Regions from separate parts of the Pseudarthrobacter cremeus genome, predicted to be linked through region 1. Evidence: riboswitches for the same ligand, from Rfam matches in the RefSeq annotation. Region 1 holds a riboswitch; each other region holds the start of a gene.
What was found. Region 1 has a riboswitch for S-adenosylmethionine ahead of ACS5PJ_RS13260 (cobalamin-independent methionine synthase II family protein). Riboswitches for the same ligand answer to the same signal wherever they lie in the genome.
Positions count from the first base shown of each region.

Region 2: another riboswitch for S-adenosylmethionine. It lies ahead of ACS5PJ_RS04085 (DUF1737 domain-containing protein); the one in region 1 lies ahead of ACS5PJ_RS13260 (cobalamin-independent methionine synthase II family protein).
Region 3: another riboswitch for S-adenosylmethionine. It lies ahead of ACS5PJ_RS20015 (aminotransferase class V-fold PLP-dependent enzyme); the one in region 1 lies ahead of ACS5PJ_RS13260 (cobalamin-independent methionine synthase II family protein).

Region 1 is NZ_JBPZHC010000006.1:230,755-240,565, forward strand. Features, by position in the region: gene ACS5PJ_RS13230 (HAD-IIA family hydrolase) at 1-533, opposite strand, end outside; gene ACS5PJ_RS13235 (hypothetical protein) at 966-1,748, shown strand; gene ACS5PJ_RS13240 (TrmH family RNA methyltransferase) at 1,768-2,439, shown strand; gene fbaA (class II fructose-bisphosphate aldolase) at 2,569-3,588, shown strand; gene ACS5PJ_RS13250 (DUF3151 domain-containing protein) at 3,591-4,016, shown strand; gene ACS5PJ_RS13255 (uracil-DNA glycosylase family protein) at 4,203-4,835, opposite strand; gene ACS5PJ_RS13260 (cobalamin-independent methionine synthase II family protein) at 5,049-6,257, opposite strand; SAM riboswitch class I at 6,271-6,377, opposite strand; gene ACS5PJ_RS13265 (adenylosuccinate synthase) at 6,655-7,944, shown strand; gene ACS5PJ_RS13270 (YegP family protein) at 8,280-8,657, shown strand; gene ACS5PJ_RS13275 (RNA polymerase sigma factor) at 8,891-9,442, shown strand; gene ACS5PJ_RS13280 (hypothetical protein) at 9,439-9,811, shown strand, end outside.
Region 2 is NZ_JBPZHC010000002.1:75,729-85,539, reverse strand. Features, by position in the region: gene opgC (OpgC domain-containing protein) at 1-912, opposite strand, end outside; gene ACS5PJ_RS04090 (hypothetical protein) at 1,060-1,578, opposite strand; SAM riboswitch class IV at 1,725-1,840, shown strand; gene ACS5PJ_RS04085 (DUF1737 domain-containing protein) at 1,854-2,111, shown strand; gene ACS5PJ_RS04080 (rhodanese-like domain-containing protein) at 2,108-2,518, shown strand; gene ACS5PJ_RS04075 (O-succinylhomoserine sulfhydrylase) at 2,519-3,727, shown strand; gene ACS5PJ_RS04070 (glycoside hydrolase family 26 protein) at 3,737-4,942, opposite strand; gene ACS5PJ_RS04065 (DUF1905 domain-containing protein) at 5,062-5,367, opposite strand; gene ACS5PJ_RS04060 (LysR family transcriptional regulator ArgP) at 5,430-6,326, opposite strand; gene ACS5PJ_RS04055 (LysE/ArgO family amino acid transporter) at 6,416-7,039, shown strand; gene ACS5PJ_RS04050 (hypothetical protein) at 7,186-7,815, shown strand; gene ACS5PJ_RS04045 (glutamate--cysteine ligase 2) at 7,812-9,041, opposite strand; gene ACS5PJ_RS04040 (UDP-N-acetylglucosamine 1-carboxyvinyltransferase) at 9,103-9,811, opposite strand, start outside.
Region 3 is NZ_JBPZHC010000014.1:20,407-30,217, forward strand. Features, by position in the region: gene ACS5PJ_RS20005 (metal-dependent transcriptional regulator) at 1-447, opposite strand, end outside; gene ACS5PJ_RS20010 (class I SAM-dependent methyltransferase) at 473-1,231, opposite strand; gene ACS5PJ_RS20015 (aminotransferase class V-fold PLP-dependent enzyme) at 1,344-2,762, opposite strand; SAM riboswitch class IV at 2,799-2,912, opposite strand; gene hisN (histidinol-phosphatase) at 3,070-3,894, opposite strand; gene rsgA (ribosome small subunit-dependent GTPase A) at 3,949-5,064, opposite strand; gene aroA (3-phosphoshikimate 1-carboxyvinyltransferase) at 5,048-6,442, opposite strand; gene ACS5PJ_RS20035 (DoxX family protein) at 6,449-6,964, opposite strand; gene ACS5PJ_RS20040 (sigma-70 family RNA polymerase sigma factor) at 7,321-8,124, shown strand; gene rsrA (mycothiol system anti-sigma-R factor) at 8,121-8,381, shown strand; gene ACS5PJ_RS20050 (50S ribosomal protein bL37) at 8,469-8,543, opposite strand; gene ACS5PJ_RS20055 (PadR family transcriptional regulator) at 8,680-9,291, opposite strand; gene ACS5PJ_RS20060 (DUF4097 family beta strand repeat-containing protein) at 9,291-9,811, opposite strand, start outside.

The DNA of each region.
Region 1 (9,811 bases):
ATGGGGCCATCCTTGGACGGCCCGGTGGCATCCGGGTTCGTGGCAATGAAACGCGCCCCGGCCAGGATCAGGCGGATGGCCATGGTGATGGCCTCAAAGGAGTAGGTGCGGGTCTCGCCGAGCACCACAAAGTCCGGGTCCTGGTCGGTGAGGATGAAGCCGGCCTCGTGCAGCGCCGTCGTGAGCCCGGCCTCCCCGATCGTGTAGGCGCGGTTCCCGGACCCGGAACCCCGCACCTGGTCTTTGAGGAACTGTGCCGTTGCCAGCGCGGAGGTCCAGATGTTCTCTTCAGGGACCTCCAGGCCGGAGGCGCGCAGCCGGGCGGCCAGGTCACGCGGGGTGAAGATGGAATTGTTGGTCAGCACCAGGAATCGTTTGGAGGTGTCCACCCAGCGCTGGATCAGGTCTGCCGCGCCCGGGACCGGCTGGTTTTCGTGGACCAGCACTCCGTCCATGTCCGTCAGCCAGCATTCAATCTCCTGGCCGCTGCGGTAAACCGCGGGTGATCCCTTGACCTGGTCTGTCTCTGCCACGTTTACCTCCGGAAGATGTGCGGATACGTGGTCCAGTCTGTCATTCTTCGTGGCGCCGGAACACGCGGAAGGCACTTGTACTGATGGAGTCGCCCGCCGTCCTGGCTGTCCTGGCCCGTGCGCTGTACCGCTGTCGGCTAGGCTCATAGCTGGCACCAGAGTGCCCAGTTGCTGCGGATCGGGGGATGTCCGCGGCGGTTGTTGCGCCCGGCACGCGCCGGCCGGTCCCCGCCGTCGAAAATCACCGGGCACCGCGCGAACCGCAGGATGCCCGCCAGCACCTGAAGGGGACCGCCATGAACAGCAACTACAGCGCGCCACCGCCACCTCCGCCAAGGGAGCTGCGGAGGCAGCCCGCTGCCTCCGCAGCACAGCAGGAAGAACCTTTTCATCGTTCTCGGGGCCATCGCCGCCGTCGTGATTGTTGCCTGCGTGGCAGTGTTCGCCTGGGTGATCCCCACCTTCGCCAAAGCGCAGGCCGGGGACGCCCCGGCTCCCGCGGTTTCGTCGGAGGCAGCAGGGGAAAGCGCCGCTCCGGAAGAATCAGCGGCGCCGTCGGAGGATCCCGACGCTGACGATGTACCCGCTGGTGCTTTCCCCCTGCCGCCGGGCTGGGCCGATCTGCAGGGACCGGCGAACATCCCGGCCGAGGGCGACCCGCTCTTCAGCCGGTTTGTCACCGGGGAGTCATCGTTCCAGTACCTCGCCGCCTGGACGGGTGATGACACCTTCGGAATCACCACAGACCCCACCACCGGTGTTCCCATGCAACAGAAGGCGCAGGGCACCGAGGAGCGCGACGGGGACGGCATCGCCTTGGCCTACGCATTCTTCGCCGAGGCCGACGAGGGCAAGTATGGCAAGGAGCCCGCGAAGGTGCAGGCCGCCGTCAAGGAAATCGAAGCGAAGTTCAAGGCCATGCCCGCCGCTGAGATGCCGCAGCACCTGGTGGGCCACAAATGCACGGGCAGTTTCGAAACAACGGCGCCGGAAATCCGGGAGTTCCGCCGCACGGCGGCCGTTGTCATCGGGTTTACGTGCGTTAACGCCCGCGGCGAGACCATCCAGGCCGTGAACCTCTTCAGCGTGACGCCTTGGGGCACGCCGCAGATGGTGGGAGTCAGCGGCCACTCGACGTACTGGAACGAGCACCCGCAACTGCTGGAGCAGATCGCCAATTCATACCGCGCCAACCGCTGGAAGCTTCAAGGGTGACCCCGGCTAGAGTTGACGTGTGACTGACCAGCCCCAAATCCCGCCGCCCGTTTCGCCGCCCGAGGACGAATCCGCGCCAAAGCCGGAGGTCGGCGTCGGGCCCTGGGAGGGCGAGCCGCCGGCCGGCGGCCACTGGGATCCCGAGCTGCTGGCCGACGGCGACCGGCGCAATGTTGTTGACCAGTACCGCTACTGGAAGCATGACGCGATCGTGGCGGATCTTGATTCCAAGCGGCACAACTTCCACATCGCCATCGAAAACTGGCAGCACGACATGAACATCGGCACCGTGGTGCGCACCGCCAACGCCTTCCTCGCCAAGGAAGTCCACATCATCGGCCGACGGCGGTGGAACCGGCGCGGGGCGATGGTCACCGACCGCTACCAGCACGTCCGCTACCACCCCACGGTGGATGATTTTGTGACATGGGCGCAGGGGGAGGGGCTGGCCATCATCGGCATCGACATCTTCCCTGACTCCGTGCCGCTGGAAACCTACGAGCTGCCCAAGGACTGCGTCCTGGTCTTCGGCCAGGAGGGTCCGGGGCTGACCCCCGAGGTCCACGAGGCCGCCCTGGCCACCCTGTCCATCGAGCAGTTCGGCTCCACCCGCTCCATCAACGCCGCCTCCGCCGCGGCCATCGCCATGCACGCCTGGATCCGCCAGCACGTGTTCAACCAGCACGTCTGAGCAAGTATTACCGGCCCGCGTGACCGGAAACACGGCGCCGGGGCAGAACTGGCTAGGATGGTTCGTAGCCGACGAGGTTCACTCCAGGGCCTGCTCGGCCCGCAGACGAAATTCACTTTAGGAGTCAGCATGCCCATTGCAACCCCAGAGATCTACTCCGAGATGATCGACCGCGCAAAGGCGGGCGGCTTCGCGTTTCCGGCCGTTAACGTCACCTCCTCACAGACGCTGAACGCGGCCCTGCGCGGCTTCGCTGAGGCCGGGTCCGACGGCATCGTCCAGGTATCCACCGGCGGCGCGGCCTACTGGTCAGGCGCCTCCACCAAGGACATGGTGGCCGGCTCCCTGGGCTTCGCCGCGTTCGCCCGCGAAGTGGCCAAGAACTACAACGTCAACATCGCCCTGCACACGGACCACTGCCCCAAGGACAAGCTGGACGGCTTTGTCCTGCCGCTGCTGGCAGCCTCCGAAGCAGAGGTCAAGGCCGGCCGCGACCCGATCTTCAACTCCCACATGTGGGACGGTTCGCATGAGCCGCTGAACGAAAACCTGAGCACCGCCCGCGAGCTGCTGGAGCGCACCGCTGCCGCGAAGATGATCCTCGAGGTTGAGATCGGCATTGTCGGTGGCGAGGAAGACGGCGTCGAAAACGCCATCAACGACAAGCTGTACACCACCGTTGAAGACGCCCTGGCCACCATTGAAGCCCTCGGCACCGGCGAGAACGGCCGCTACATCACCGCTTTGACCTTCGGGAACGTGCACGGGGTGTACAAGCCCGGCGGCGTGAAGCTGCGCCCGGAAATCCTCAAGGACATCCAGGCCCAGGTGGGTGCCAAGCTCGGCAAGAACAGCCCGTTCGACCTCGTGTTCCACGGCGGCTCCGGCTCCTCGGACCAGGAAATCGCCGACGCCGTCTCCTACGGCGTGATCAAGATGAACATCGACACGGACACCCAGTACGCCTACACGCGTCCCGTGGTGGACCACATGTTCAAGAACTACGACGGCGTGCTCAAGGTGGACGGCGAAGTGGGCAACAAGAAGCTCTACGACCCGCGCGTCTGGGGCGCCTCCGCCGAAGCAGGCCTGGCCGCCCGCGTCGTGGAAGCGACCAAGCAGCTCGGTTCGGCCGGAAAGACGTTCTAGGAATGTCCGACGAGTTCCGCAGAAACCTGATGGGCCCTGAGCCCACGCTCCTGCCTGCCGAGACCGAGGTCTACCAGCAGCTGGAAGCGGGCCAGGAAGCCCTGGATCTCGTGGCCAAAAACCCGACGTCCTCCCTCCTGTGGGCCGTGCTGGCGGAAGAGGCGTGGGCCGAGGGCCGCGTCATCGATTCCTACGCCTACTCCCGCGTCGGCTACCACCGTGGCCTGGACTCGCTGCGCCGCAACGGCTGGCGCGGCACCGGGCCCATCCCGTGGGAGCACGAGCCCAACCGCGGCTTCCTGCGGGCGCTGTATTCGCTGGGCCGGGCCTCTTCGGCCATCGGTGAAGCGGAAGAGCCGGAGCGGATCGAGAAGTTCCTGAACGAATCCGACCCGGCGGCGAAGGCCGCCATCGAAGCGGCAGCCTGACAAGTACCACCCAAAGCAACGCGAGGTCACTTTCCGCCCAATAAACCAACGTTTTTGGGCCGGGAGTGACCCCGCGTTGTGGTTAGTAGTACAGCGGTTGTGGTTTAAAGTACGACGGCGGCCGGTCGCCTTTTCGAAAAAGGTGACCGGCCGCCGTCGTAGGTTGCCGTGGTTACGGGCGGGGGACTAGCTGGCCTTGGTCAGTCCGGTGCGGGCCATGGCGTCGGCGTAGGCGACGCGCATTTCCTCGAGGTACTGATCCTGCCGGGCGGGGGTTCCGGCGAAGGCGCGGCCGCTGAGGCTGCGGACCTTGTACGTCTTCAGGCCCCGGCGCCAGATCATGGGCACCTCGGTCTTAAGGAGCAGGTTGGCCAGCCGGTTGGCTTCGGTGCCGTGGGCGACGATCACCGAGGCGCGGGGCACCAGGGCTAGGAACTTGAGCAGGGGCTTGAGGCCGGAGGCAATCTGGTCCGGCGTGAACTTGCCGTTGGGCTCTCCGTCGGTGTGCCACGGGTGGACGTTCCACGGCATGACACACTCGGGGCGCAGGCCCAGCTTCCACTGGATTCCCAGCATGCGGGTGGTGGCGTCGTCGTCGCCCGCGGTGATGAAGCCCGAAGGGTCCGCCTCGCCGATGTTGGAGAAAAGGCTGATGATGCGGCACTCATCGACGTCGTGCATCGGGTCGACATAGGGGACCCGGGTGTGCGGCTTGACGCTCTGCAGTGAATCGCACAGCTCGTTGACTGCGGCAACATTTGGATCGTAACGGCGGTTCAGGAGCTGTTCGCGGAATGATTCGGGTGCCAGGGCTGTCATGAAGGGCAATGTCTCCTGCGGGGATCGGTGCTGCTGCCAATCCGGAAAATGGGCGCGCGGTGGGCACGCCAAGTCCGGGATGGTTTGAAATGTGTTGTGGACCGATTCCTGGTCGGTCTCTATCAGTTTAGCAAGCCCCGCAAAATGCAGGGTCCGTCCATGGCCTTCCCGTGATGGAAGGCACAGGACGGACCCTGCAGCCGGATCGAAAAACTACCAGAGACGCTTGGTGGCGCGGCGGGCGCCCTCGCCCAAGGCCTCCAGCTTGGCCCAGGCGATTTGCGGGTGGACGCGCCCGCCCAGCCCGCAGTCGGTGGAGGCGATGACATTCTCCCGGCCCACTACCTCGGCAAAACGGACAATCCGGTCCGCGACGAGGTCCGGGTGCTCCACCACGTTGGTGGCGTGTGACACCACGCCGGGAATAATCACTTTGCCCTCGGGAAGCCTCGTGTCCTCCCAGACCCGCCATTCGTGCTCGTGGCGGACGTTGCCGGCCTCAAAGGAGTACGCTCCGGCGTTGACCTGCAGCACCGAGCCGACAATGTCCCCGAACGGAATGTCGGTGGTGTGCGGGCCGTGCCAGGATCCCCAGCAGACGTGGAGGCGGATCTGTTCCTGGGGCAGGTCACGCAGGGCCCAGTTGGTGGCCTCGACCCGGAGCTGGATGAACTTGAGGTAGTCCTCCAACGTCGGCTCGGGGTTGATCTGGTCCCAGCTTTCGGCCAGGGAAGGGTCGTCGAGCTGCACTGTCAGGCCGGCGTCGATGATGGCCTTGTATTCCTCCCGCATCACGTCGGCGCAGGCGTAGAGCAGCTCCTCGTCGGACTTGTAGTACTCGTTGGCCACGCGGGCGCATGACCCGGGGGACAGCGACGCCACAAAACCCTGGTTGAGGCCTGCGGCGGCGAGGCCCTTCTTCAGGTTGGTGACATCGGAGTTCACCAAGTCCTGTCCGGTGTAGGTCAGGGGCCCGGTGATCTTCGGCTGGGAAACGCTCTTGCGGTGCGCCAGGATCCCCGAGGACGGATCGGTGTAGGCGTCGTTGAAAGCAAGCCTGTCGCGGCGGTCCGGAAAAGAGGTCAGCACAATGTGCCCGGGAGACGAGCGGTGCACCGTGGCGTCCTTCCACCGGTCCACATCTGTCGGTTCCAGGCCGCCGAGCCTCGCGAAGGAGTAGTTCCACCAGGCTCCGTAGTCGACCGAACTGGACATGGTGTGTCCGTATTCGCCGTCGTTGGGAACGTCCACTCCCACGTCTTTCTGCCGCTTGACGACCTCCGCCACCGACGATTCGAGCAGTGCCAGGAATTCCGGGGTAATGCCTTCGGTCTCCTTCGCGGCGTTGGCAGCGATGAGCTCCGGGGTGCGGGGCAAGGAACCTGCGTGGGTGACCTGGATGTGGTCCGAGTTCTGGGACATCGGGGGATTTTCCTTTCCATCGGTCCTGGCAGTAGCACCTGCGCGGGCAGAGTTGTCCCTGCTCATGCGCGGTTGCTGCGGCGTCAACGAGCCAGGTCTCTCGGCCGCTCCGGATGGGTACTCTCACTTAAGGCCATCTGTGGGGCCCGGGCAAGTCCGGGCCCGATTGTTTCGTGTGTGAACCCTGCCAGGCCGAACGAGTGGAGAAACCCGGGCATCGGCTAAACTTGGGTGGTAAGAGCCCCGAACTCTTGCGTGGCAGGGCGTCATAAACCGTTCCCGCCAGGCTGTTGCCTTCGGGGCGTTCTCATGAACGGCGCCGGCTTTCGGTGGGCCGTCCGGTGCACCACCGGATGGAGTACCCGGAGTGCGGCCCGAACGAATGGGGGAGGATCCCATGCCAGCAATCGTGATCGTAGGAGCCCAGTGGGGCGACGAAGGAAAAGGCAAGGCCACAGACCTTTTGGGTGGCCGTGTGGACTACGTCGTTAAGCCCAATGGTGGCAATAATGCCGGACACACCGTCGTCGTAGGCGGTGAGAAGTATGAGCTCAAGCTCCTTCCGGCCGGCATTCTCAGCCCCAACGCGGTTCCCATCATCGGAAACGGCTGCGTGGTGAACCTCGAGGCGCTGTTCCAGGAAATTGATGGACTTCAGGCCCGTGGTGCGGACACGTCCAAACTGCGCGTTTCCGCCAACGCCCACCTGGTGGCGCCTTACCACCAGGTCCTGGACAAGGTCACCGAGCGATTCCTCGGCAGCCGGGCCATCGGCACCACCGGCCGCGGCATCGGCCCCGCGTACATGGACAAGGTGGCCCGCCTGGGCATCCGCGTCCAGGACGTCTTTGACGAATCCATCCTCCGCCAGAAGGTGGAAGGCTCGCTGCGCCAGAAGAACGAACTCCTGGTCAAGGTCTACAACCGCCGCGACATCGAGGTGGAGGAGATCGTCAGCTACTTCCTGTCCTTCGCCGAGCGCCTGCGCCCGCTGGTCATCGACAGCACCTTTGTCCTGAACAAGGCGCTGGACGAGGGCAAGGTGGTGCTCATGGAGGGCGGCCAGGCCACCTTCCTGGATGTGGACCACGGGACGTACCCGTTCGTCACGTCCTCCAACCCGACGGCAGGCGGTGCGTCAGTGGGTTCCGGCATCGGCCCCACCCGCATCTCCCGCTCGATCGGCATCATCAAGGCCTACACCACGCGCGTCGGCGCCGGACCGTTCCCCACGGAACTGTTCGACGAGATGGGCATGTACCTGCAGAAGACGGGCGGTGAGTTCGGCGTCAACACCGGCCGCCCGCGCCGTTGCGGCTGGTACGACGCCGTCCTGGCCCGCCACGCCTCCCGCGTCAACGGCTTCACGGACTACTTCGTCACCAAGCTGGATGTCCTGACCGGCATTGAGCAGATCCCGGTGTGCGTGGCGTACGACGTCGACGGCGTCCGGCACGACGAAATGCCCATGACGCAGACCGAATTCCACCATGCTGTCCCGATCTTCGAGTACTTCGAAGGCTGGACCGAGGACATCACCGGCGCCCGCACCCTGGAGGACCTCCCGGAGAACGCCCGGAACTATGTGCTTGCGCTGGAGAAGCTCTCCGGTACGCGGTTCTCCGCCATCGGCGTCGGCCCGGACCGCGATCAGACCATCGTGGTCAACGACCTCATCAAGGACTAAAGTCCACACACGTACGACGCCGGCGGGTCACCTGAAAGGGTAACCCCGCCGGCGTCGGTGGTTAAGGCGTGGGTTACAGGGCGGGCGTCAGCGCTGCTGGCCAGGCCTGGGCGGGCCTGAGCGGGCTCTGCGGGCGGTGGTACGCAATTTACACAGGGTTTACCGGGCCGGTCTTGTGGGGCTCCCGGAGCGGCGGCCAGACTCTTAAGCACACGCTGAACTGATCAACAGATCGTTCGACCAGACCCGCGGGACCGGACGCAGCAACGCGTCCGGGCAGGCCGGTGGCGAGGACGTCGCCGGAGCTGATCACCCGCAGACCGGAAGGATTTGCCATGGCCGGGATGTTTGAAGTTTTTGTGGACGCCGATTCGCTGTTCAGGTTCAGGCTGATGGGGCCGGACGGAACGGTGATGGCTGTGTCGGAGGCGTTCGCTGACAAGCCGGCGGTGGCAGCCGGGATCGCGGCCGTGCGGGAGTGCGCCGGGACGGGGCTGGTCACGGACCTTTCACGCGTTTCGCCGCCGGCCGCAGCAGCCCAGCCGGTGGCGGTGCCAGTAGCGGAGCCGGTTCCTGTGCCGGTTGCAGTCCAGCCGGTGTGCGACGAACAGCGGGTTCCGGTGACCAGGCTCCGAGCCTTCAACCATGCCAAGGCTCCGCGGCGGCAGGTCCCCGCACCGCGCTGGATCGGCGCAACACAGGCGCCCGCCTGAGGCTGAATTCCGGCCTCAATAAGATTTTCAAAGTTTCTTGTGACCGGGCGTAACCCTGTGGCCTGTGTCAGCGATTACCCCTATGAAGCGCCGGTCTGGAACTTGTCCCCCATCATGTTCCAGCCCGGCCTTTTTGTCCCCCAGCCGGCTCGTGGGGTTGCCGGCAGCACGGTTACCGGAGGGTAAAGTTAGCGGGGCAAGCCCCTTCCCCTTCACCGAAAGCCCTGCGTCCCGTGACCGATGCGCTGACAGACGACGTATTGCGTGCCCGCGCCCGCGATCCGGAGCTGTTCAACACCGTGTACCGAACCTATGCGGCACAGGTCCTGGGCTACCTCACAGCCCGCGGAGTAGAAGATCCGGAGGCGGTTATGCAGGAAGTCTTCCTCGCCGTCCTGCCACGGCTCCAGACAGTCACCGGCGGGGTTGCCGGGCTGCGCACGTTCGTCTTCTCCGTGGCCCACGCCCGCATGGTGGATGACCACCGGCGGCAGCAGCGCAGACCGGTCGAACTCCCGTTCGAACCGGAACTGGACCGGCGCGAGGACACGTCGGCAGAAACTGAAGTCCTCCAAAAAATCTCCCCCCAGGAAGTCCTGGACCTGCTCGGCGGTCTGCCGGATGAGCAGCGGGAAGTCTTGTCCCTTCGCCTCGTCGGCGGCCTGACCGTCGAACAGGTGGCTGACGTTATGGGGAAAACCGCCGGTTCTGTAAAGCAGCTGCAGCGCCGTGCATTGGTCAAACTCCGCGAGGAGTCCGCTGTAAAGGAATATGTGGTGCCATGAATGCTCCCTCCAGCCCGGTGATTACCCGGTCCCTTTCCCGGACCGTGGATGACATGCTGCTCGACGCCGGCGAAACCGATGCCAGGCTCCGCTCTGCCCTGCTCTCGCTGGGTTCCCTCCGTTCCCTCCCGGTCCCCGAACCCGGAGCCGAACTGGCAGCCCTGCTTCTGACAGGCCCTGCAGACCAGCTGGCCCGCCAGCGCCTGCTCCGGAGGCACCGGAACTCCGTGGTGGGACTTGCCGTGATCGCCGGGATGGGGTTGGGCGTTACCGGCGTGGCTGCCAGCGGGTCAGTTCCGGACGGATCCACCAACAGCTCCGTCCAGCAGATGCTGGCTGACTGGAGCCCTGCCTGGACCATCACAGGAA
Region 2 (9,811 bases), on a different contig from region 1:
CTGCAGGAGGAACGGCTTGCCGGCTTGCTCCACATAGGTGGCGTAGAAGTCCTCGTTTCCCGCTCCGGCCAGCATGCCGACAAGCTCGCCGGACCCGGGCACGGTGTTGACGGCGGCCTTCCCGGCAGTGTCATCGTGGTAAGCCGAAAGCCCCACCCATTCGACGGCGTCGTCCCCGGGATAGTACGGGGCGTAGGCGCGGTCGGCACCGTCCCAGGCGCCGTCGCCGTTGGTGTCCAGCAGGGCGAATCCCTCGCTGCCGGCGGGAGGGGCGTTGCGGTTCCGTCCGAAGGGGTAGTCCCGGCCAACGTACGGCTCCCAGACCATGAGCGTGCCGGCGTCGTCCGTTTCCTTGAACTCCGCAGCGACGGCCCGGAAGGCAGCACGATACGCTCCGGGCTGCTGGCCCCACCCAACCCAGCTGCCGTTCATGTCCGGGGCAAAGCGCACCAGCACCTTGCCCTGGAAGCCGGCCGAAATGCGGGCCACCTCGGCCACGAACGCCCGGGCCGCCGCCGCATCGATCTGTTCGAGCGGAACGGTGGGCTTGACGGTGAATATTGCGTGGGAGCCAACGGCTGAAGCCTGGTCCAGAAACTGCCGGAGGTTGGCGGCCTCGGCGGTCCGGAAAGGGATGGAGATGTCATGGCCTAAGACCGCGGGGGTGGCCCCCAGCCGTTCGGCAAAGGACCCGGCGGAGTCCTGACCCCACTCGAGGACAGCTCCCAGCAGGGGCTTGCCCGGCTCCGGGGCCGGCTCTGGTTCGGCGGCCGCGGCAGCACCGGCCGGCAGGAGGCTGGACAGGAGGCTGAACAGGAGGAGGAGGGCGGCAAGGAGCGCTGCGGGCAGCGGGCTGCGGAGTCCGGAGGCGGCCGGCGCCGGCACACGCCTGGGTACGGTGGCTGTTGGCATGCGGGTGTGGACCCTCCCCCAGGACGGCTTTTCAGTGATGGCGGCCGGTGCCACCTGCGCAAACTCTATCGGTCCCCGGCAGATGCGGACTGCCGTGCGGGCTCCGGCTTGGCCGGCCACACCGATCAGCCTTAGCCGGCCAGGACCTTAGCCGGCCAGGATAACCAGCGGGACCAGTCGCTCCGCACACGAGACCCGGATTAGGGTCTCCGGTCCGGACGCCGCCCTGTTGTTGACCCCTGTGTCGTCGCACCAGTCCAAGGCGTACGGGTAGGCGGTGACCCCGGCCTCCCCCGCGGCCATTCCCGCGGGGACAGTGAACACGAAAGTGAAACCGCCGTCGTCGGTCATGGGGGCAAGTTCCTCCAGGATGTTGATTCCGGCAGCGTCCCGGACCGTTACCTGGACTTTGGCGTCCGCACCGTAGCGCGCATCGCACGTTGCGTCCTGCGCGCTGACCGTGACCCGGTCTCCGGGGCGGGCTTCGGCAGGCGTGACGCTGTACGCCGGCGGCATGCAAGGCGGCGGACCCGCTGCGTCCCGGCAGCCGGCCAGGCCCGCCAGGGCCGCCAGGATCGAAGCGCCGCACAGTGCCGTGGCGACCAACCGGGCCCCGGCACCTTTCGCCCCTTGCTTGCTGCCGCTTTTCCCGCCGCTGTCCCCCATGACCTGATTGTCCCGCCCGGCTGGCCAGGGGAGAAGCACGCGCCGGTTACGAAAGTCCGGTCCTGGTGACGAAACCTCCGTGTTGGTTACGGAACATGACGACCGCGGCGGTGCGGCCGGGCGGGCCGGATGTTACGTTTTTGGGGAGTAATGAGAACCGGCGCCAAGCCCTGACTGGCCGGTCGGCAACCCTCCCTTTCGCGGCGGGGTGCCTCAGGTGAATACTCGGCATATCGACCCATTCGAGCTGCAAGCGTGAAAGAAGGAGTTCTGTCGTGTCTGACGCCCCTGCCCCTGAAGAAAAACTGTCGTACCGGCTCATCACGGGGCCGGATGACAAGGCCTTCTGTGAACGGATTTCCACCGCCCTGGCCGAAGGGTATGTCCTGCACGGCAGCCCGGCCGCGACCTTCAACGGCAGCAGCGTGATCGTTGCCCAGGCACTCATCCTCCCGGCAGCCATCGCCAGCGCGGATGCCGCCGTCGCCACCGCTGTGGAAGACCTCGATTTCGACGGCGAGGGCCACGCATGAGCTACGCCGGAGACCTCACCCCGGAGGAAGCGTGGGCCAAGCTGGAGCAGGGCGCCATCCTGGTGGACGTCCGCACCGAGGGCGAGTGGGCGCACATCGGCATCCCGGACACCAAAGCCACTGACAACGACCCCCTGTTCATCCAGTGGACGTTCCCGGGCGGGATCCCCAACCCGGATTTCCTCACCGACCTGACCCAACAGGCCCCCGAGGACTCAACCACCGAACTCGTTTTCCTCTGCCGCTCCGGCCAGCGGTCCATCGCTGCCGCCATCGCCGCCACGCAGGCCGGCTTCACCTCCTTCAACATCCTGGAGGGTTTCGAAGGCGAGCCTGACCGCTACGGCGAGCGCACAGTCAACGGCTGGAAGAACCGCGGCCTGCCCACCAACCTCGGAAGCAACTAAGTGACCTTCAACAAAGATGCCGCCGGCTGGAGCCCTGACACCCAGGCGGTCCGCGGCGGCCTGGACCGTACCAACTTCCAGGAGACCACCGAGCCGGTGTTCCTGAACTCGGGCTTCGTTTACGAGTCCGCCGCCGCAGCCGAGCGCGCCTTCACGGGTGAGGACGAACGCTTCGTCTACTCCCGCTACGGCAACCCATCCGTTGCCACGTTCCAGGAACGCCTCCGCCTGCTGGAGGGTACGGAGGCGTGCTTTGCGACGGCGTCAGGCATGTCAGCTGTCTTCACCGCCCTGGGTGCGTTGCTGGCAGCCGGGGACCGCGTGGTGGCCGCCCGGTCACTGTTCGGCTCCTGCTTTGTGATCCTCAACGAAATCCTGCCGCGCTGGGGCGTGGAGACGGTCTTTGTGGACGGACCGGACCTCGATCAGTGGCGCGACGCGCTGTCCGGGCCCACCACGGCGGTCTTCTTTGAATCGCCGTCCAATCCGATGCAGGAAATCGTGGACATCGCCGCGGTCAGCGAACTGGCGCACGCCGCCGGGGCCACCGTCGTCGTGGACAACGTCTTTGCCACTCCCCTGCTGCAGCGCTGCGGCCAGTTCGGCGCGGACGTGATTGTCTACTCCGGTACCAAGCACATCGACGGCCAGGGCCGGGTGCTGGGCGGGGCCATCCTGGGCACCAAGGAATTCATCGACGGTCCGGTCAAGCAACTGATGCGCCACACAGGACCCGCGCTGTCCGCGTTCAACGCCTGGGTTCTCACAAAGGGCCTGGAAACCATGGCGCTGCGCGTGAACCACTCGTCCGCGTCCGCGCTGCGGCTCGCCGAATGGCTCGAACAGCAGCCCGCCGTCAGCTGGGTCAAATACCCCCTGCTGAAGTCGCACCCGCAGTACGAGCTGGCCGCCAAGCAGATGAAGGCCGGTGGCACCGTTCTCACACTGGAACTTGCGACGACGGGCGGCCGCTCGGGCAAGGACGCCGCCTTTGCGCTGCTGGACGGGCTGCGGATCATCGATATCTCCAACAACCTGGGCGATGCCAAGTCCCTGATCACCCATCCGGCCACCACCACCCACCGCGCCATGGGCCCGGAAGGCCGGGCGGCGATCGGGCTCAGCGACGGCGTGGTGCGGCTTTCGGTTGGCCTGGAGGACGTGGACGACCTCATCGGCGACCTGGAGCAGGCGCTCAAGCAGATCTGATAGGCCGACTTAGCGGCGGGCGGCCAGAGCTGAGGAGAGGGCAGACGCTGAGGCGGCGCTGCTGTTGATCCGCCAGTCGGTCTCCTTGTTCAGGTTGAACCAGACGAAACCGGAGACGTCCGGCTGGGTCCCCAGATAGGAGACCAGCGCGGTGTTCCAGTCCGGCTTGCTGCCACCGGTTTCGGTGCTCGCTGTCTCGGTGATGATGATCTGCTTGCCTGGGGCGATCGTCCGGAGCTCCGCCAGGTAGGGGCCGAACACGGCGGCGGGCAGCTGCCAGGAACTCCACACCTGGGTGGTGCCCCAGTTGTAGGCGTCCAGGCCCACGGTATCCACATACGCATCTCCCGGATACAGCACGGAAGTTTCAACCGATCCGCCTCCGTTGGGCGCCCATACCCAGTTGACGTTGGTTGCACCGGCCGCGCTGAAGAGGCCGTACACGTGCCGCCATGCCTGGACGTAGTCCCCGGGACTGTTGCCGTTGACCGCTTCAGACCACGGGTACCAGTTGCCGTTCATTTCGTGGGCAAACCGGAGCATCAGCGGCTTGCCCCAGGACGCAAGCGCTGCCGCCCACTGGCTGATGTACGGGTCGAAGTCGCCCGCGGTGATGCGGGCCAGCGCGTAGGCGGGCTGGGTTACGCCGGCGCCCGCGATCCAGGGTTCCCAGGTGACCAGCGGCACCGCACCGCGCTGCACCACCGATTCCAGTTCAGAAACCGGCGGGGCCTGCCGGAAGTCCTTGTAGGACAGGACGATGCCAGGGCTTTCCCCCACCAGTCCCGCCACGGCGTCAAGCTCAGTGTCTGCCGCAGCCCCGCCGGGTGTGGCGACGCCGAAGCGAAGAAACGCTGCGCTGACAGGCGGGACCCCTGCGAGGACGGCGAACGTCGTGGTGACAGAAGTCCTGCCGGCAGCCGCCGTCAGCGCCACAGTGCCCTGAGCGGTTGCCGCTATGGTGGCCACCGCGCTGAACGTCCCGGTCTTGCTGGTCTGAAAGGCTACTGGCGCCGAGCCGCCCGTCACGGTGCCCGCGGACGAGCGGGGAAACCCGGATCCGCTGAGCGTCACACTGCTGCCGGGCGCACCGGCGGAGGGTGTGGGGGTCACGGCAGGGGCCGGGGCTGCGGCTGCCGCAGTTGCCCCCAAGCCGACGCTGACAGCGGCCAGCCCAAGTCCAAGCAGCGCGCTGCGTCGCGTCGGGTGTTCCATGCATCGTCCCCCTCGTAGTCGATGCGTACCTCGACGCGCCGTTTGCCAATCCTATTCAGCGGCCGGGCCAAATGAAATGGTTCACGCCCGGAGAAATGGCCCGGCGCGGGAGAACCGTCCTACCCGTCGCCAAGGACGGTGAGCCGGACGTCCACTTCGTCCCCGGCGCTGACGTGGGCGGCTGCTCTGACGTCCTTCTTGACCGGGAGCAGGAAGGAGCCGCTTTTACTGTCGGGGAAGACCGAGGTCTGCCAGGTGTGCCCGGAGATTTCCGCCGTGACCTTGACCGATCCGAAGGCCTTCCGGAAAGCAGTACCCTGTTCCCGGATGTCCTCCGCCACATCCGGGGGAACGGTCACAAAATGCCACCCGGCCTCGCCGGGATAGAGCCACAATCCGGCCCGGAACGAATACGACGACGTCACGGCCGCCAGTATGGCACGGGCATCTGGCCGGACGCATCCTTCGTTTTGGGCAGCGGTCACGATCAAGGCTGGCGCAGCTGCCCGGACGCCGTTTTCCGGACTGCCGCGGTCAGCTCGTTCAGTACGGGTGAATCGATCTTCCACCGCTGCCAGTACAGGGACACGTCAACGGGCTGTTCCGGCGCCAGCTCCACGAGGTCCCCGCGCCGAACGTCGGCCAGGCACTGCTGCTCCGGCAGCAGCCCCCATCCCAGTCCCAGCCGGATGGCCTGCGCGAACTCGGCCGAGGACGGAACGTAGTGCCGGGGCGCGGCGAGGCCTGCACCGGTCACCGTCCTGAAGAACCGGTCCTGCAGGTTGTCCTTGCGGTCAAAGTCCACCACCGGCACCCGGCTGCCCGCTACGAGTTCCGGCCCATCGGGCCACCAGCGGCCGATGTACCCGGGGCTTGCCACTGCCCGGTATCTCAGGGCACCCAGAGGTTCCACCCTGCAGCCCTGAACCGCTTCCGGGGTGGCGGTCACCGCGGCCATCACCAAGCCGGTCCGGAGCAGCTGAGTGGAATGCTGCTCGTCCTCGCGGTGAAGTTCAAAGCATGCACCGAGACCCGGGGGCAGGCCCGCCAGCGCAGGCATGAACCACGTGGAGAGTGAGTCGGCGTTCACCACCAACGGGATGGGCTGGCTTTGCCCGGCCCCGCTGCCCCCGAGCTCCTGCCTGGCATCCCACTCCAGCTGACGGACCTGCCGGGCATACCGCAGGACTGCCTCTCCGGCGGGCGTGGGACTGGCAGGGTTGGTGCGCTGCAGCAGGACCTGCCCGGCGGCATCCTCCATCGCCTTGAGCCGCTGGGAGACGGCCGACGGTGTGACGTGAAGGCTGCGGGCAGCCGCCTCCAGGGTGCCTGCGTCCACCACCGCTGCGAAGGTTCGGAGCTGCTCGAACTGGAAGGTCTTCATGAAGCAAACGCCACAGCCATTAGCATTCCTTAATAGACCTAAAAATCATTAGCTGGAGTAATCATACGCGCGGCCCTACGTTGGAAAGCATGGAACTTACGGCGCTCCTCCCCGCTGTCGCACTCGGCTTCGGCACCAGCCTGGCCCTCATCGTGGCCATCGGCAGCCAGAATGCCTTTGTCCTGCGGCAGGGCATCCGCGGTGAGCACGTCGCCGCCGTCGTCCTTGTCTGCAGCGTCTCCGACGCGGCGCTTATTGCCGCAGGCATTACGGGGGTCGGTGCACTGATGGAGGCGAGTCCGGTGATGATGAACGTGGCGCGGTACGCGGGGGCCGCGTTCCTCGTTGGTTATGGCGTACTGGCGGCCAGGCGGGCAATCCGGCCCGGGGCACTGACGGCCGCCGGCAAGGAACCCGCCCTCCGCGCCGGAGCGGCCATCTCTACCGTGCTGGCCCTGACCTGGCTCAACCCGCACGTCTATCTGGACACCGTGCTGCTGCTCGGGTCCGTGGCCAACCAGCAGGCGCAGGAGTTGCGGTGGTGGTTCGGCGCCGGTGCTATGGCGGCCAGCCTGGGATGGTTTTGTGCCTTGGGTTTCGGGGCGCGGGTCCTGCGTCCGTTCTTCGCGCGGCCTTCGTCCTGGCGCATTCTTGACGGCCTAGTCGCCGTCGTCATGCTGACACTGGGCGCGCGTCTGGCAATGGGCGCGTGAGACTGTCCCGATTTGCCCGCACCTGTTATTCACGCCTCCGCTGTTCATTCCTCCGCGCTGTTGACCGCCGCGGCCGCGCGGCGTAATTTCATGGTCACAACCGCGGTGTTGCTGGGCCATCGCATCCGCCGGACCGGGAGCCAGCCATGACTGGGGAACAAGCAGTGCGGGGCAGCAGGCCCTATCGAAAGGCCGGAGCAGTGATCGTCGCCGCCAGCACCTGCTGGGGGCTCGGAATTTCATTCGTGGGAATGGTGCACGCCACCAAGGACCCTGAAGCCAGGCTGGCGATGCTCCAGCGGAGCCGGGGCCCTTGGATTATTGGCCAGTTTCTTGCCGCCGCCGGCACCATGGCCGTGCCCATCGGATTCGTCCGGTTCGCCCAGGCCATCCGGTCCGGCCCGTCGAAGACCCTCGCCTCGGGTGCGGCGGCCGCACTGGTTGCGGGCGCGCCCTTGTTTGTCGTGGCCTTGGCTGACCGCGCCGCAAACCTCGAAAAATTTGCCTACCGGCGAGGCCCAAGCTGGCCGTTCCTGTCGTACTCGGGACTGCACGTGGGTGCACTCGGCGCCCTGGGCGCGGGGCTTCTGCTTTCGCCCTTGAAGCCGTGGAGCGGCATGACAGCGGCCGCGAGCGCCCCGGTTTTCGCTGCCATCCTGGCGGGGGCGAAGGACATCCCGCCGTTTGTGTTCTACCTGGTCGAGGGTGCGGTGGGTGCACAGCTCATGCGCTATGAGGAATTCGCCGTTCCCGCTGGGGACGAGCCGGACACCTAGGCCTGGCGGACCCTGAGCAGTTCGGGGGCCTCGTTTTCTTCCGGAAGCCCGGAAGTCCCGCGCATGGTGACGCCGACGGCGTGAGCGACGACGGCGCCCATCCCGCCGTCGTCGGGCGCTGAGTGTTCCAACGCCGAATCCCGCGCCCGGCGCTGTTCAGTGGAGCCGGTGCCCCGGGCAATAATGTCCTCGACGCCCTGCCTGGCCAGAGCCAGCTCCCCCTGCTCCTCGAGCACCGGAGCCAGGTAATCCACCAGGGACCGCACCACGTCCACGGCGGGCGCCGGCCGGAAGGTGCCAAAATCCAGCAGCTCTCCACTGAGCCCGCTGCTGCTCGCCTGCCAGGCCGCCATCCGCAGCAGCACCGTGGGGACCGGCGCCGGATCGACGCCCTCGCGCCATTCGCGGCTGGCCGACTCCACGAGGGCCCGTACCAGTACGGCGATCAGGGCGGCGTCTTCCGCGCGGAGGCAGACATCGGCCACCCGGACCTCGACAGTGGGGTGGTTGCGGGACAGCCGGGCATCGAAGTAGAGCATGCCTTCATCCAGCATCACGCCGCTGTCCAGCAGCCGCGTCACCACGCGGCGGTAGGCGGAGTAGGTGCTGTAAATGCCGGCCGGTCCGGACGTCGGCCACCGGTTCCACGCCTGGGTGCGGTAGCTTTCAAACCCCGTGTGCATCCCGTTCCAGAACGGCGAGTTCGCGCTCAGGGCGGTGAGGACGGCCAGCTTGTCCCGGATCCGGTCCAGGACGGCAACGCCCTCCTCGGGCGATTCGATGAAGGTGTGAACGTGGAAGCCGCAGGTCAGCTGCTCCTGCGCCGTCAGGCCAAACCGCTCCAGCATGCGCGCGTAGCGCGCGTCCGGGGTGGTGTGGCTGGTGGACGCCAGCGGGGACGTCGCCAGCGCAGCCACCCGTGCGCCATGTTTCCGCGCGGCCTCGTCCGCGAGCAATCGGCCGGCCCGGATCTGCGGCAACAGCTCGGCATACTCCAGGCACGGGCGCGTCTGGGTCTCGATCTGCTCAAGCTTGAGCTCGGCACTCAGGCCCATCTCGCCGTCGTCGTAACCGGTGTTGTCCTTGGCTCCCGGGACCTGGGGATCCTCCGGAGCATCATCAGCAGCAAGCCGCCGGCCGGAAAGCAGGGCATCCGCCAGGGCAAGCGGCTCCCCCGTCTCCGGATCAACGATCAGGAGTTCTTCCTCGACGCCGAATGTTCGCATGACTATATTGTGCTTCAACCGCCTCCCGGTTAGCCGGGTTACGGCCCATCATGACGAAACGCTAATCCTGGAAGTACTCCACCTTGGCGCCGATGGTGTTGAGCCGTTCGGCCAGATCCTCGTAGCCCCGCTCGATCACGTAGATGTTACGCAGCTCCGAAACCCCGCGGGCAGCCAGCATGGCAAGCAGCAGGCAGGCGGCCGGGCGGAGGGCCGGCGGACAGCCCACCTCGGCGGCACGCCACTTCGTGGGGCCGTTAACGTAGATCCGGTGCGGGTCCAGCAGCTGCACCTGGGCGCCGAGCTTGTTCAGTTCCGTGAGGTAGATGGCCCGGTTCTCATAGACCCAGTCGTGGATCATGGTCTGGCCATGCGCGTTCGCCGCGATGACCGCGAAGAACGGAAGGTTGTCGATATTCAGGCCGGGGAACGGCATGGGGTGGATCTTGTCTTCCGGCGCCCGCAGCTCGGAGGGTTTGGTGGTCACATCCACCAGCCGGGTACGGCCGTTGCGGGCCATGTATTCCCCGGAAACCTCCAGCTGCTGGCCCATCTGCTCCAGCGTGGCCAGCTCGATCTCCATGAACTCGATGGGTACGCGCCGGATGGTCACCTCGGAGTTGGTGACGATGCCGGCGGTAATAAGGCTCATCGCTTCAATGGGATCCTCGGACGGGAAATACTCGATGTCGACGTCGACGTGCCGCTGCCCGGTGATCTTCAGCGTGGTGGTGCCCACGCCGTCGATCGTCACACCCAGCATCTGGAGG
Region 3 (9,811 bases), on a different contig from region 1:
CAGGCGGGCATCGGGCATCAGGACAGTGCCGTCGGCAGTGGGGATGGGATCGCCGTGGGGGTCACGCTGCGGGTTCCCCAGCTTGATTGCCATCCGCTCAATGAACGTGTCCGACACCGCATGTTCGAGCAGTTCGGCTTCGTCGTGGACTTCGTCCCAGCTGTAACCGAGCTCCTGAACAAGGTAGGTCTCGATCAGGCGGTGGCGGCGCACCATGGACAGGGCCAGCCGCACGCCGGCCGGGGTCAAGGTGATGGCGCTGTACGGCTTGTGGTCCACCAGCCCCTGGTCCTTCAGCTTGCGCACCATCTCCGAAACTGATGAGTTCGCGACGCCCAGGCGCTGGGCGAGCTGTGAGGAGGTGATGGGTTTGTCCTGCCACTCCGTAAAGCCGTAGACGACCTTGACGTAGTCCTCGATCGAGGAGGAGGGCGCGCTGGTCTTCACGGCACAAGCCTACCCGGTAGTGCCATCAGGCCTTGGCAGCCCGCCATGTCAGCGTCAGATACGGCAGGGTGATGTCTTCCCCGGCGGCGTGGCCCAGATGCTCGTGAAGGTACCAGTCGAGGTTCGCCAGGACTTTGGCCCGGATGGCTTCCCCGGCGCGCAGGTAGTAGCTGCGGGATTTCGTCAGCTCCATGATGTCCGCCGTGCTCAAGCTGTCCTCCCAGCGGGTGAGGTGACTCTCCAGGCCTTCAAACCCGGGCCCCACCACTGGGCGGAACCCGGGCTTGTAGACATCGCCCGCGTGCATGATGCGGGACAGCCGGTGGACCCACGGGATGGACGTGTCCAGCTGGTTCCAGATCAGGCCCAGTGTTCCGCCGGGGCGGAGGATCCGCGCCAGCTCCGCGCTGGCCAGCAGCGGATCACACCAGTGCCAGGCCTGGGCAACGCTGGCGACGTCGAACGAAGAGTCTGGGAGTCCGGTCGCCTCTGCTGTCCCCTGGGTTGCGGACACCTCAGGGTAATGGGCGCGCAGCTGTTCGAGCATGTCGGTGGAGGGGTCCACCGCTGAGACTGCGAGGCCGCGTTCCAGCAGGAGGGCGGTGAACTTGCCCGTGCCGGCGCCCACGTCCACGGCGGACCTGGCCCCGGCAGGGATCAGCCAGTCAGCTGATTCACCGGGGTAGCCGGGGCGGACCCGCTGGTAGTGTTCGCCGCCGTCCTGGAAGCTCTGGCCGAGCTCCCGGCGACGGCCGTGGTCAAGCCTGGGGCCACCCCGTGCCACTCGCGGCCTCCTTCAACTGATCCCTGGGTATCCTTCGAATTTACCGCATGGGAGGGCCGCCAGGTTCGGGACCCCGCAGCCGCCTGATCGCGGCCTGCTGCTTCAGGAAAAGTCAGTCATCAATGCAGGGGGCCGCCCCGGCGGTGCCAGGCGTGTTCGGCGCCCAGTGCGGGTATGTGCGGGTGTCGTTGGCAGGAACCCAGCGCCCCGAATCCACCACGTAATCCCAGCCCAGGCCCGTGCTCCGTAGCTGTTCGATGCCGGCAAGGAGCCGCTGGGCGTCCTCGAGCCGTGAACCCACGCCGAAGCTGGCACGGAGCGAACCCGAGGGCAGGCCGAGGCGCTTGAGCAGCGGGTGCGCGCAGAAGCGGCCGTCCCGCAGGCCGACGCCGTGTTCTGCGGACAGGTAGGCAGCCACCAGTCCGGCGTCGTAGCCCGCTACCGAGAAATTCACGACGCCGATGGTGCCGGTCTCAGCATCCGTGTCCGAGAAGATCTGGTGGACGGTGACGCCGTCGATCTTCTGCAGCCCTGCCACCAGGAAGGACCTGATGGCGGCCTCGTGGGCGTGCCACCGTTCCTGGTCCAGTGACGCAAGGACCTGGGTGGCGCGGGCCAGGGTGGCCGCGCCCAGGACATTGGGGGAGCCGCCCTCGTGCCGGGCCGGGCCGGTGGCCCAGCTGACGCCGTCGAGCCGTGCCTCGCGGACGGCGCCGCCGCCGGCAAGGTGCGGTGTGCCTGCGTCGAGCCAGTCGGTGCGCCCCACCAGGACACCCGCCCCGAAGGGCGCGTAGAGCTTGTGCCCGGAGAAGGCGATGTAGTCGACGTCGTCCGCGCCGATGTTGATCCGGCGGTGCGGAGCGAGCTGCGCCGCATCCACCACAATCCGTGCCCCGAACTCGTGGGCCAGGGCAGCAAGGGCGCGGATGGGGAGGATTTCGCCGGTGACATTGGAGGCACCCGTGACCGCGAGCAGGCTGACGCTTCCCTGCTCGAGTTCAGCGCGGAGAACCTCGATGGTCCCCGCGATCGTGTCGGCAGCCACCACGCTGCGGTGCGGCACGCCCTGCCACGGAAGGAGGTTGGCGTGGTGCTCGATGTCCAGGTACAGGACATCGCCGTTTGGCCGCCCGTCCGTCAGCGGAAGGCAGCCGGCGAGCAGGTTCAGCGAGTCGGTGGTGTTCCGGGTGAAGATCACGGAGTCGTCCGGGCGGCCGCCCACGAAGTTGCGCACGATGTTCCGGGCGTTCTCGTAGACGGAGGTGCTGATCTGCGATGCATAGCCGGCCCCGCGGTGGACACTGGCGTAGAACGGCAGGATCTCGTTCAGGTAGGCGGACACCACGGAGAGCGCCGGCGCGGAAGCGCCGTAATCCAGGTTGGCGTAGCGGATGTGGCCGCCCTGGATCAGCGGGGCCTGGATTTCTGCGCCGGTAACGGCGGACAGGGGGCGTCCGGCGAGGGCGGGCACATCGGTGTTAGCGGCGTGGACTGTGGAGACGGAGTCGGGGGAGACAGTGGCAGTTGTCACGGAGACCTCACTTTGAAAGGACACCCGTTACCCGGGAATCCGCGCTTGCCGGGTCCGTTCCGGACCGGCCTGGTCGTCACCCGGGGCACCCCACCGCGAATGGAGGGTTGCCGGCCAGCAAACCGGGGTTTAGCGCTGGCACTCGTGACCTGTTAAGAGCGTAGGACATCGCCGCCGGGGGAAAGAAGCCCGGCCGAATGTTAAGGACTTTATTACGCGCAATTTGGGCGGGGTCCCATTCTTCGAACAAACGACGGCGGGCGCCCCCCGGAGGAGGCGCCCGCCGCAGATAATTCGGTATGGGGTTCTAGGGAGCGGTCTGGAGAAGATCGTCCAGGCCCGGATTCAGCCGTTTGAGGACCTCGGAGTGCAGGATGGAATTCGTGGCCAGGGCGTTGCCGCCGAACGGCCCGTCCACTCCTTCCAAGGAAGTGAAACGGCCGCCGGCTTCCACCACAATGGGGACCAGCGCAGCCATGTCGTACAGGTTCAGCTCCGGTTCACAGGCGATGTCCACCGAACCTTCGGCCACCATGCAGTAAGACCAGAAGTCGCCGAACGCGCGGGTGCGCCAGACGTCCTCGGTCAGGCCCAGGAAATCGTCCAGGTTGCCGCGCTCCTTCCAGCCACCCAGGCTTGAATAGGAGAGGGAGGCATCGGACAGCCTGGACACGTCCGAAACCCGAAGGCGGGTTGCAGCGGCGAGGGACCTGCCCATGTACGCCCCGGCCCCTTTGGCGGCCCACCAGCGCTTCCCCAGGGCGGGTGCGCTGACCACACCCACCACGGGTTCGCCCTCGTCAACGAGCGCGATCAGGGTGGCCCAGACCGGAACGCCCCGGACAAAGTTCTTCGTGCCGTCGATGGGATCGATGATCCAGCGGCGTGCCCCGTGGCCGGAGCTGCCGAATTCCTCCCCAAGGACGGCGTCGCGGGGACGCGAGCGGGACAGCTGGCCGCGGATGGCTTCCTCTGCGGCTTTGTCCGCATCCGTGACCGGTGTCAGGTCAGGCTTGGTCTCGATGTGCAGGTCCAGTGCCTTGAAGCGGCTCATGGTCTGGTCATCCACGGAATCGGCCAGCACATGTGCGAGGCGCAGGTCATCGTTGTAGCTCGAAGCGGGTTGGATCATGGTTACAAACTACCGTCTCCGGGCTGCGGAGCCGGGGAGGCGGGCGTTCAGCAGCTAGCTGATGCTGCCCAGTTCCTTGGTTTCCTGGCCTTCCAGCCGCGGATCTGCACCCAGCAGCCGTCGCAGCGACGCGAGCCGGGCCGGGCCGGTGGGGCCGGCTTTGCCGGCGGCAACCCACGCATCGACGCCACAGTTTACGGCGGCTGCGTTGTGCTTGCAGCCGCGTTCGCAGGCGTCGGTTCCCGGCTCAAGGTCGGGGAACGAGCGCATGATCCGGTCCGGGTCCACATGGGCGAGGCCAAACGAGCGGATGCCCGGGGTGTCGATGATCCAGCTGCCCGCCGGGGCGTCGGTCAGTTTCAAAGCCAGGGCCGACGACGACGTGTGGCGGCCGCGGCCGGTCACCGCATTCACGCCGCCGGTGGCCCGTTCGGCTCCGGTGAGCGCGTTGACCATGGTGGACTTGCCGACGCCGGAGTGGCCCAGCATTACCGTCACTTTGCCGTCCAGGTGGGCCCGCAGCTGCTCCACGGCGTCGCTGTCCAGCCGCGCAGAGAGGCCGTCGTCCGAGCGGGCGTCGATGCCAGAGGCGGCTGAGTCTGCCGTCCGGCTGATGATGACCGGAAAGTCCAGGTGCTCGTAGTTGGACAACAGTTCAGCGGGGTCCTTGACGTCGGCCTTGGTGACGAGCAGCAACGGCTCAATGCCGGCATCGTACGCTGCCACGAGGGCGCGGTCGATAAAGCCGGTGCGCGGTTCCGGGTTGGCTGCGGCCACCACCACCACCAACTGATCAGCATTGGCCACCACCGCGCGCTCGATCGGATCGGTGTCGTCCGCGCTGCGGCGCAGCAGGGTCCGGCGGTCCTGGATCCGGACCAGGCGGGCCAGGGTGTCGGGTTCGCCGGAGACATCCCCGACAAGGGAGACGAAGTCGCCGGCCACCACGGGGGAACGCCGCAGTTCGCGGGCGCGCGCGGCAATGATGACGCGTTCGTCGCCGGAGCCCTCGCCCACGATGGCGGTGTACCTGCCGCGGTCAACGGTGATGATGCGGCCGGTGACGGCGTCGTCGTGGCTGGGCCGGTCCTTGGTGCGCGGCCGGGAGCCTTTCTTGCTGGGCCGGATCCGGACATCGGACTCGTCCCAGGAATCAGTGCTGCGCGCCACTGCTGGGACCTTCCGCGCCGTCAACCGTGGATCCGCCCTGGGCGAGCATGTCCGCCCACATGTGGGGGAACTCCGGCATGGTCTTGGCTGTGGTGCCGATGTCCTGGACCTCCATGCCAGGCACAGCCAGTCCCAGGATGGCGCCGGCGGTGGCCATCCGGTGGTCCGCATAGGTGTGGACGACGCCGGCGCGCAGCTTTGCCGGCCGGATCACCAGGCCGTCGCTGGTCTCCTCGGCATCCCCGCCGAGCCGGTTGATTTCGGTCACCAGTGCTGCAAGCCGGTCCGTCTCGTGGCCGCGGAGGTGGGCGATGCCGGTCAGCCGTGAAGGCCCGGTGGCGAGGGCACAGAGCGCCGCGACGGTGGGGGCGAGCTCGCTCGTCTCCGCAAAGTTGCCGCCCTTGATCTCACGTCCGCCGGTAACTGTCAGGACACCGTCCACCAGGCTTACTTCTGCGCCCAGCTCCGTCAGGATGCTGCGCCAAAGATCTCCCACCTGGGTGGTTCCCGCAGGCCAGTCCGGGATCCGCACCGTTCCGCCCGTAGCCAGGGCCGCGGCCAGGAAGGGGCCGGCGTTGGAGAGGTCCTGTTCAATGCGCTGGTCGAACGCGCGGACGGGTCCGGGGGCCACCTCCCAGTGGTTGGGCACGGAATCATCCACCGAGACCCCCACGCTGCGGAGCACGGCCACCGTCATGTTGATGTGGTCCAGGCTTGGTACGGTGTCCCCGACGTGCTCGAGGTGGAGCCCTTCGGTGAACCTCGCACCCACCAGCAGGAGGGCCGACACAAACTGTGAGGACGCGCTGGCGTCAATCACGAGGTGGCCGCCCCGGACAGTCCCGGTGCCCGCAACGCTGAAGGGCAGCGAAACGGGTGCGCCGCCGTCGTCGTCCGCTGTCACGGCCACGCCGAGGCCCTTCAGGGCATCGATGATGGTGCCCATGGGACGTTTCCTGGCATGGGGATCGCCGTCGAAGTCGCTCACGCCGTTCCGCAGTGCGGCCAGCGGCGGAACGAAACGCATCACCGTTCCCGCCAGCCCGCAGTCGATGTGCGCCCGTGACGACGGCGCCTCCTGGCTCAGCGGAATGACCTCGAGGTCCGGCCCGAAGGCGCCGTCGCCGGGCACCTCGGTGATGGTGGCACCCAACTGCCGGAGCGCATCGATCATCAGGGCGGAGTCACGGGAGTGCAGGGGAGCCCTGAGCCGTGACGGACCGTCAGCCAGTGCGGCAAGCACCAGGAATCTGTTGGTCAGGGACTTTGAACCCGGCACCGTGACAGTGGCATTGATCGGCCGGCTGGCGAAGGGGGCCGGCCAGTGCGGAACGGTTTCAGGGGAAGCGGCGGAAGCTGTAGGGGTGGAACCGGTCATCCGTCCTTACGCCCCCGTTGCCTGCTCCACTGCACGCCGCACAGCCTTGTCCGCTTTGTGCAGCTGCTTGCCGGTGGTTTTCCTGGCATCCGCAGCGAGGTGCTCGGCACGCCAGGCGAGGCCCGGCTTACCGGCGGTGTCCACCGACGCGAGCAGGGCACCACCGCTGAGCGACACGTTCTTGAGCAGCTGGTTCCGGCGGGCCTCGCGGCCGGCTTTGGTGCTGATGTCTGCGCTGCGCCACTCCACGAACGTGTTCAGCAGCGAAATGACGGTGAGCAGTGTTGCCGAGAGGCGGCTGAACTTGCCCAGTCCAAACAGCACCCCGGCACCAACCTGCGTTCCGCCGATTACCCGTGCCAGCGTCCGCTCGTCGGTCCTGAAGGGCAACGACGCCGCTGCTTTCTTCAGGAGCGGTGAAAGCTGCTGGGCGGTGTCGTCGGCGTTCCTGAGCTTGTCCAGCCCGGCGGCGACGAAACTTGAGGCAAGCATGGGGCGGGCGAGATTACGGACAAAGGACATGGGTTTCCTCCTGGCTGGACGAACCGCGTCGAATGCGGCGAAGTCGGTTCTAGTCTTGCACTTTTGGGGAATATTTGCCTGCCACGTGGGGTTATGGATTGCGGGTCCACCGAACGCGGGCGGCCCGAAGAATTGACTGGCAACGAATTGCCGCCAGAGATACGTGCCTCTTCATCAGTGGCCAGTGCTTGGAACTGGCCTTACGCGGAGTGGCCTGACACAGAGTGGAGTTGCCCTTGAGGTCGCTGTTGGACGGGACAGACCCTTCGGGCCCCGTAGTACTGAACACTCTGGAATCCGATCCTCCGGAGTACGGAACTCCGCGCGCGAAAGCCGTCACAGTAGACTTGAACGCAATGAGCACCCTGGATCCGGCCGTTGAGGCCATGTATGAGGCCTCCGGACGCGAAGCCAAAGCGAGCAATAATGCCAAGCCTGTACCGGCTGGGCGTGGTGCTGCTGAGCCGGAAGCCGCTGAGCCGAAAGCTGCAGTCACGGCACCGGACGCGCCCGGTTCGGCCGAGCAGGCCGTGGATGTGGCCACTGAATCAACCGAGGAACGCCGGATCCGTTTTGAGCGCGATGCCATGCAGTACGTGGATCAGCTCTACTCGGCGGCCATGAGGATGGCCCGGAACCCCGCAGACGCGGAGGACCTGGTGCAGGAGGCCTACACCAAGGCGTTTTCGGCTTTCCACCAGTACAAGCCCGGTACCAACCTCAAGGCCTGGCTCTACCGGATCCTGACGAATACGTACATCAATCTTTACCGCAAGCGGCAGCGTGAGCCGCTGCAGTCGAACTCGGACAGCATCGAAGACTGGCAGCTTGCCCGGGCCGAGTCGCATACCTCCCGCGGACTTCGGTCCGCGGAGGCCGAAGCGCTGGACCACCTGCCTGACACCGACGTCAAGCGCGCGCTGCAGTCCATTCCGGAGGAGTTCCGGCTGGCGGTGTACTTTGCCGACGTGGAGGGCTTCGCGTACAAGGAAATCTCGGACATCATGAACACGCCCATCGGCACGGTGATGTCCAGGCTTCACCGCGGCCGGAAAATGCTGCGGGACATGCTGGCGGAATACGCCGCCGAACGAGGATTTAAGGGTGCCGTCGAAACACAGGACACGGCGGCAAATACACAACAGGAGAACCGGAAATGAGCGACTGCCAAGGATTGGGCGACTGCGATGATACGCGGATGCAACGCATCTACGAGTACCTCGACGGGGCGTTGACCCGCGAGGACATCACGGAGATCAAGCACCACCTTGATGAGTGTCCTGACTGCACCCAGCAGTACGACCTGGAGTGTGTGATCCGCAAAGTGGTCAAGCGCTCCTGTACCGAGGCCGCCCCGGAGAACCTGAAGAACGCAATCCTGGACCGGATCCACGCCATCCGTCCCGTGGACGCCTGACCGGCGCCGCAGAACCAAAGACGAAGGACCCCGGAAGCCGTGTGGCTTCCGGGGTCCTTCGCTTAAACCGATGTTCCAAGCTTTTGCTTAGGCGTTGGGGCGCTTGCCGTGGTTCGCGCCGCCACGCTTACGGTCACGACGTTTGCGTGCACGTTTGCTCATAGCTGGCCTCCTTAAATGTTGGTACTCAAAAGAGCTGCCCTCAAGTCTCCCACACCATGGGACAGGCCGTGAAACCGGACGCGCCGGTGGACGGTTGTGGTGTGGACAGTTGCGCGGCGGACAGTTGCGCGGCGGCTCAGCCGGGCAGTGAATTGCGGATGGAGATACGCGCCTGGTCCAACACCGTCTTGACCGTCTCCAGTGTCACGGGGCTGAGGGGCTGCCGGCTTGCCTGCAGCCGCAGCTCCACCCGCAGGTCGTCCCGGAATGCCTGGAGCAGCATTTCAGCCTCTTTGAGCTCGCGGATCCCCTCGGTGGGCTGCCTGCCCACGTTCCTGAAATCAGCGGCCCGCGCAGTGGAACGCGCGGCCTCGGCCGTAGCGGCAAGGTCAGCGCGGAGGCCGCGCATGTTGGCGCGGATGTCCGCACGCAGATTGTCGGCCAGGCGGCGGACCGAGGCGGAAATGTCATTTTCGACGCCGGCGAGCTCGTCCCGGCGCTTGTTCAGTTCTGCGAGCCCGGCTTCGGTGATCCGGTAGTTGGTCCGGCGGCCTGCTGTTTCGGTAACCACCAGCCCTTCTTCTTCAAGCTTGCCCAGCCTGGGATAGATGGTTCCGGCACTGGGGGAGTAGGTGCCGCCGAACCGTTCGCTTAACGCCTTGATCAGGTCATAGCCATGCTTGGGCCCGGACTCGAGCAGTGCCAGCAGGTAAAGCCGTAGCGCACCATGGGCGAATACGGGAGGCATCAGTATGCTGCTTCAGGGTCTTCGGCTTCCCCGTTCCGCGCCGGCTGGCCATGGAAAATGGACGTCTTGCCGGAGACGGAGTTGGTCCGGACCAGCATGAGCTTGCCGTCCGGTCCGGCGATGGTTTCCAGCTTCCCGCCGGGCTGCGTGTACTTGTGGTCATCGATCACCACCACGCCGCCGCCGGCGGACTTTGCCACGATGTCCACCCCGACGTCGTGAGGAAGCCTGATGGTGAGATCGCCGGAAACCGAGTTGGCGCCGAAGTCGTTGGTGAAGCTGAGGAGGTCGAAGCTCATGTCGCCGCTGACCGTGTTGGCCCGGATGTTGCTGAAACGGCCGGACGCTGTGACCTCGCCGGACACGCTCTTGGCGGTGAGGACGCCGTCGTGGTTTCGCACGATGACTTCGCCGCTGACGGTGTTGACGTGGAGGTCCCCGGAGGTGCCGTCCGCCATGACCGAGCCTGAGACCGTGTTGAGCCGGGTGTGCCCGCTGATGCCCGAAACCAGTCCGTCGC